One region of the Kribbella orskensis genome, then DNA from elsewhere that is predicted to be linked to it. Evidence: riboswitches for the same ligand, from Rfam matches in the RefSeq annotation. Region 1 holds a riboswitch; the other holds the start of a gene.
The links. Region 1 has a riboswitch for ZMP and ZTP ahead of EV644_RS35650 (5-aminoimidazole-4-carboxamide ribonucleotide transformylase). Riboswitches for the same ligand answer to the same signal wherever they lie in the genome.

Region 1 (3,253 bases):
GGCTCGGCCCGACTCCTGCAGTCGTCCTCCTGAGCCGTCCGTGTCCACCAGGATGATGCTCTCCCCGACCAGCCGCATCATGGTCGGCTGACGGCGTTGGCGGTCCTTCTCGCAGTAGTACGCAAGCGACTTCTCCGTATGCACGAACACCTCAACCGGCCATCCGCCGTACACCACCGACTCCCGCATCGGCGCCGGCGGTCCGTTGAGCAACACCGTGACATCAAGATCCGAGGTAGCCGTCGCCGTGCCCCGAGCCACACTCCCACCCAGCCACGCACTCCGCGCCTCGGGGAATCGCTCACGAACGAACGCCCGCGCCACCTGTATCGCATCCTCGATCACACCGACCAGTGTCCGCTGAATGCCCCTCGCACCTCCACTTGGTTTTCCTCTTAGTGGCGGAAGAGGCGGATGCCGGTTTGGGTGAGGGTGATGCCGTTGTCCTTGCAGGCTTGGATGATCTCTGTACTGCGGAGTGAGCCGCCGGGCTCGGCGATCGAGCGGACTCCGTAGCCGTGGGCAACGTCGATGTTGTCGCGGAACGGGATCGCGCCGTCCGACACCATGCTCACGTCGGTGAGGTGCGACAACCAGGCGTCCCGCTCGGTGGACCCCAAGCTGTCCAGCAACGCGAGCTGCCGAGCGATACGGTCTGACAGCTTGATGCCAGGCCGGCAGGTCTCGGCGAGTACTTCGGGATGGCGGCGCAACCACCACGTTTGCGCCTTGCTGCCGGCGAGTTGGGTGCAGTCGATCCGCGACTGCTGCCCGGCTCCGATGCCGAGGGCCATCCCGTCCTTCAGGAAGGCAACCGAGTTGGACTGGGTGTACCGCAGCACGATCATCCCCAGCAGCAGATCGTCGGCCCCGGGCTGCCCGTCGAAGAGCGATCGGTCCAACGGCAGATCGTCCGGCTGCTGGGTGAGGCGCAGCCCGTACACCTCGCGCACCTCCTCCGTCGGCGGCTCGAACGTGGGATCACCTTCCAGGACCAGGAAAGTCCCTCGCTTCTTCCCGGCGAGCGTCCCGACCACGCCCTCGTCGTACGCCGGAGCGATGATCCCGTCGCAGGCAAGACGCTGGAGGAACGCGGCCAACTCGGCGTCGACCGGGTGCGACACGGCGACGAAGTCCCCGTACGACGACTTCGGATCGGCGTCGCGGGCTCGCACATAGGCGCTGGTCACCGCGCCGACGTCTCCGCGGTCGTAGGTCGATCTCATCCCGGCATCAACCTCGCCCGCCAGCGCGGCACCCGCCGGGGACACGTGCTTGAACGAAGCCGCCGCCGGCCTGTCGAAGCATGCGCTCGCCTCCCGGACGAGCTGCCAGGCTCCCAGCGCGTCGAGCACGTTGATGTAGGACGGCTCCCCGCGCACCACGCGGAACGGCGTACGGCCTGGTTGAAGTGGTGTGATCGTCGCGGGCTGATGCGGATTCATGCCGTACCGCAGTTCCATCTGCTGCCTCCGGTTACCTCGACCGAAGGCGCCCAGGCGGACGACGCCACTCTTCAGAACCCGCTCCCCGGTGGTACCCCACCCTCGCCAGTCGCGGTGCCCCCACTGTAGTCGGGCACCGACTTTGTCTGTGTTTTCTGACCGTAGTCAGGAATCGCGGGAGCTGAGGACGCAGAACTCGTTGCCTTCGGGGTCCGCGAGCACTGTCCACGACGCGTCGTCGGCCTGCCCGACGTCGACCCGGTGGGCACCGAGGCCCTCCAGCCGGCTGATCTCGGCGTCCCGGTCCTGGCTGGTGTGCGGAGCCAGATCGATGTGCAGCCGATTCTTGACCGTCTTCCCCTCAGGAACGGTGACGAAGACCAGCCCCGGCCCGATCCGCTCCCACGGCGTCTCCTGCATCACCTTCTGATCCACCCACCCCGGAATGATCACGCACTCGTCGTCGGACTCATGGACGAGCTGCCACTCGAGCGCCTCCGCCCACCACGCGGCCTGCTTGCGCACATCCAGGCAGTTGATCACCGTTGTGTACCACCGAAGCGCCATCTCAGTCCTCGCCGTTCTCGTCAGGTAGTTGCGGACACCCAGGTTATGAGATCCGTGGGGGCATGGGGGTTGTCCCTGATGGCTGTGGTGCCGGCGGACGCCTACCGTCACGAGTAGGCCGGAGCCTCCGGACAACGCACGCACCGAACCAGCGTCACGGAGTACGCAATGAAGGCAATCGTCCAGGATCGGTATGGCTCACCTGACGTGCTGGAGTTCGGCGAGGTCGAGAAGCCGGTTGCCGTTAGCAACCTGGTGCTGGTCCGGGCGCGCGCGAGCTCGGTCAACGCGTACGACTGGCACGTGATGCGGGGCGACCCGTACCTGGCACGCCTGATGCTGCCCGCGGCTTTCGGGCGCAAGGGTCCCAAGGCCAGGATCCGCGGGCGGGACTTCGCCGGGCGGGTGGAAGCGGTCGGGCCCGAGGTGACGCGGTTCAGCCCGGGTGACGAGGTGTACGGCGATCTCGGCGACGCCAACGGCGCCTTCGCGGAGTACGTGTGCGCGCCGGAGGACCTGGTGGAGTTGAAACCGATCAACCTCACCTTCGAGCAAGCGGCGGCTATTCCGTTGGCGGGGAGTACTGCGCTGTTCGGCCTGCGCGATGTGGCGAAGGTCGAAGCGGGGCAACGCGTGCTGGTCAATGGGGCGTCAGGTGGCGTGGGGACGTTCGCAGTACAGCTCGCCAAGACGTTCGGCGCAAAGGTGACCGGCGTCTGCAGCACGAGGAACGTGGACCTGGTCCGCTCGCTCGGCGCCGACCACGTCATCGACTACGGCAAGGAGGACTTCACTCGCAACGGAGGCCCGTACGACGTCGTGCTGGACCTCGTTGCGAACCGCTCCCTCGCCGACCTGCGCCGCTGCTTGACCCCGTCCGGGACCCTCGTGCTCTCCGGGGGTGGCACCTTCACCGGCGGCTCCGTGGTCGGCCCGATGCGCATCCTCCTCCAGGCCAAACTGCAGTCCCGCTTCGTTCGCCACTGCCTGATCGACTTCTCCACCCCTCTGACCCTGGAACATCTGACAACGCTCAAGACGCTGGCCGAGTCGTCCCAACTGACCCCCGCCATCGACCGCAGCTACGCCCTCGCAGATGTCCCCGCCGCCATCACCTACCTCGAAACCCACCACGCCCAGGCCAAGGTCACCATCACCATCTGACGCCGCACCAGCCGGCTCCGGTACTGCGACCTACGACCGCAGGCGCGACTGATCTTCCTTGCCCGGTGGCAGCGGAC
Region 2 (3,253 bases), on a different contig from region 1:
CTGCAACAGGTACTGGAGGGTCTCCTCGAGGCGCTCGAACCGCTCGGCCACCGGCGGGAACGCGAAGCCGAGTCCGCGGGACTCCTCCTCGTTCCAGCCCGCGCCGATGCCGAGGATCGCGCGGCCCTCGGACAGCACGTCGAGCGTGGTGACCGCATTGCCGAGCAGGCCGGGATCGCGATAGTGCACGCCTGTTACCAGGGTGAACAGGCGTGCACTATCGGTGTGGCCGGCCAGGAAACCGAGCGTGGTGTACGCCTCGAGCATGTCGTTCTCGACCGGGCCGACGCCGGGGATCTGGAAGAAGTGGTCCATCACCGCGATCGAGCTGAAGCCGGCCCGGTCGGCCGTGCTCGCCACTTCCGCGAGTTCCGCCCCGAGGGCCGGGGCGCCGTTGGGCCAGGTGTAGTTCGGGATCTGCAGACCGATTTTCATGGCTCAAGCCCTTCCGGATCGTCACCACCCACCTAACACCCCGCCCACGACCACCACCACCCGCGGGTCCCTGTCCTGGTCTGACAGGGCATGACCAATTATCGGATCGCCCTTGTTCCTGGTGACGGCATCGGCCGCGAGGTTGTGCCTGCCGCGCTCAGTGTGCTCGAGTCCGTTGGCAAGCGGCACGGGATCAGCTTCGGGTACGACGAGTTCGACTGGTCCTGCGGCCGGTATCTCGCCGAGGGGTGCTCTGACTGCGCGCAGTCAGAGCACCGAACACGGTGAGTGCGTCGCGGATCGCCGCGACATCGTGGGTGCGGATGAAGTCGACGCCCTGCGACGCGGCGTACAACTCTGCTGCCACGGTGGCCGGGCCGATGGCGGCGAGATCGCTGCCGGTGAGGGCTCGGAGGAACGACTTCCTCGACGGTGAGACCAGGACAGGCAGCCCGAAGCGCGCCTTCAACTGCCCGAGCGCAGCCATCATCGCCACCGATGGTTCTGGATTGCTCCCGAGGAAGTAGCCCAGACCTGGGTCGATGATCAGGCGATCGCGGCTGACGCCCGCGGCTTCGAGTGCGGCCAGCCGTTCGGTGAAGAACTGCTCGACCTCCGTCCAGATGTCCTCCGGATCAGTCACCTTCCTGGTGGCCGGTCCTCGGCGTTGGACCGAATGCATGACCACCAGCCGGCACGGGAGTTCCGCGAGTTCGTCGTACCTGTCGTGGTCGGGGAAGCCCTGGATGTCGTTCAGGTAAGCCGCACCCCGCGCGGCGGCGTACCGCTGGGTGTCGGGGCGGAAGGAGTCCACCGACACGGGGATGCCGTCGGCGATCAATTGATCGAGGACGTCGGCCAGCCGGTGGATCTCCTCCGCCGCGCTCACCTGCTCCGCGTCCGGGTGGCTCGACGCCGGCCCGAGCTCGACGATGTCGGCACCCGCCGCTCGCAGGCGTTGCGCTTGGGCGATCGCGTCGTCAGGGGTCAGGAACCTGCCGCCATCGGAGAACGAGTCGGTGGTGATGTTGACGATGCCGACGAGCCGAGGCGCCGGGTCGGAGTACTGGACCATGCCGTGTCTCCCAGATCGATTCCAGAAGCCCAGGCGCACGGCACGACGTCTTGATGACGGGGTCGCTTCCCGATGGTTGATCCATCTCGAGACGCCAGTCACGACCCGCTCGCACCCTAGCAAGCGGGGAGTTCGGTCAGGGGGCGATTTCCAAAGTGGTGATGAGGTTTTCGTCGTTGAGGGTGAAGCGGTAGATGAGGTCTACTACGCCGCCGGGGAAGTTGCCTTCCAGGTGGTTGGTGACGTCGTAGTGGGTGTCGTCGAACTTCTCCACGTGGGTGAGTTCGACCGTGTAGGTGTACTCGGTGGCGGCGGTTTCGCGCCAGTGGTGGATCTCGTCGTGGCCGCGGTAGGTCTTGTCGTCGTCGATGACGGTCGCGTCGAGGGCGAAGGCGGAGAGCAGGTCGTGGGCGTTGGCCTTGTGCGCCGGGTCGGCCTCGCGCAGGTACGTCGTGATCGCGTGCGGCAGGTGCTTCGCGGATTCGGCGGCGGTCGGGTCGGGAGGGGTGGGGATGGTCATCGGGTGCCTTCCAGCGAGAGGGTGAACGTGGACCGGCCGTAGCCTCGGCCGTTGATCTGGAGCTCAAGGGCGTGTTCGCCCGGGTAGTACCTGCGCGTCGAGATCGGCTTGAACGAGTGCCGCTTGCCGAGGGTCATGGACTCCCCCGGCGCCAGGGTGCGGGTGGTCAGCTTGAAGACCTTCGGCGCGAGCGTGCCGTTCGCCTTGACGTGGTGGACGACGTAGTCGATCGCCAGTCGCATCTCGGCGTCGCCTTCGTTGTGCGCGGTGAACTCGAACTCCAGGGTCTCACCCACGCTCACGCCCGCCACCGCCAGGACCGGCCCGTCGACGACCAGACCAATCGGCTGCCCGAATCCCAACAGGGCAAGGGCTCCAGGGTCACCGGCCTTGATCAGCGTGCGCAGCGCATGCCGGACCAACTGGGGTGTCGTCGCCTCGGGATCCGCCAGCCAGCCGCCCGCGATCTCGACCGCCAGCGCCGGGTCGGAGCGGCTGATGTCGTTGAGGTGGTTCGCGACCGAGCGACGCACGTACGCCGAGTCGTCGCGGCGCAGTACCTCGAGAATCGGCCGGGTGGCCTCGACGTTCTCCAGCAACTGCGGGACTCGCTTGGCCCAGGGCAGGCGCGGTCGCGTGCCTTCGGTGGCAAGGCGCCGGACATGCTCATCCGGGTGCTCTGTCCACGTCTGCACGACAGCCAGAGTCCGATCGAGGTCGGCCGTGAGCACCGTGCGGAGCGCGAACTCCGCCGTCAGCCTGGGCGTCAGGTCGGCGAGCAGTCCGAGGCCGGCCTCGAACTCCTCCGCTTCCACGGCCCGTACTGCGACCGCCTCGGTGATCGGCCAGATCATCCAGCCGGTGAACGCGTCGTCCTCCAGCGCAGCGCGGAAGATCTCCGCCAGCGGCTTGAATCCCGCGGGCAGATCCGCCAGCAGGGCGTCCCTGACCAACTGACCCCGCTCACTGAAGGAGGCGTCCGCCAGCTTGCCTGGAGCAGCCCGCAGCGCGGTGAACCGCAGGTCCGGCGCCACCTTCTGCAAGCAGCCGCCGAGGGCTACCACGGACGCAGTACTGAGCATCTCTTCCGCTGTGGGCAAAGAACACCTTCTCGCGTCGCAGCCTTCTAGGCAGGAGGTCGGAGCTACTGACTGCTAAATTAGCAGTAACAACCACGACGGCCAACCCGTCCCCTCCTCCACCGGCCCGGCGCCAACCCCCAC

Region 2: linked by a shared signal. The riboswitch ahead of folP (dihydropteroate synthase) and the one ahead of EV644_RS35650 (5-aminoimidazole-4-carboxamide ribonucleotide transformylase) in region 1 are both predicted to bind ZMP and ZTP.

Annotation. Positions count from the first base shown of each region.
Region 1 covers NZ_SLWM01000021.1:116,969-120,221, reverse strand. Annotated here, with positions in the region: gene EV644_RS35655 (nucleotidyltransferase domain-containing protein) at 1-345, opposite strand, end outside; gene EV644_RS35650 (5-aminoimidazole-4-carboxamide ribonucleotide transformylase) at 396-1,463, opposite strand; ZMP/ZTP riboswitch at 1,487-1,568, opposite strand; gene EV644_RS35645 (VOC family protein) at 1,611-2,012, opposite strand; gene EV644_RS35640 (NAD(P)-dependent alcohol dehydrogenase) at 2,181-3,176, shown strand.
Region 2 covers NZ_SLWM01000009.1:113,055-116,307, reverse strand. Annotated here, with positions in the region: gene EV644_RS24025 (LLM class F420-dependent oxidoreductase) at 1-435, opposite strand, end outside; gene folP (dihydropteroate synthase) at 629-1,510, opposite strand; ZMP/ZTP riboswitch at 1,531-1,622, opposite strand; gene EV644_RS24010 (nuclear transport factor 2 family protein) at 1,647-2,030, opposite strand; gene EV644_RS24005 (DNA alkylation repair protein) at 2,027-3,130, opposite strand.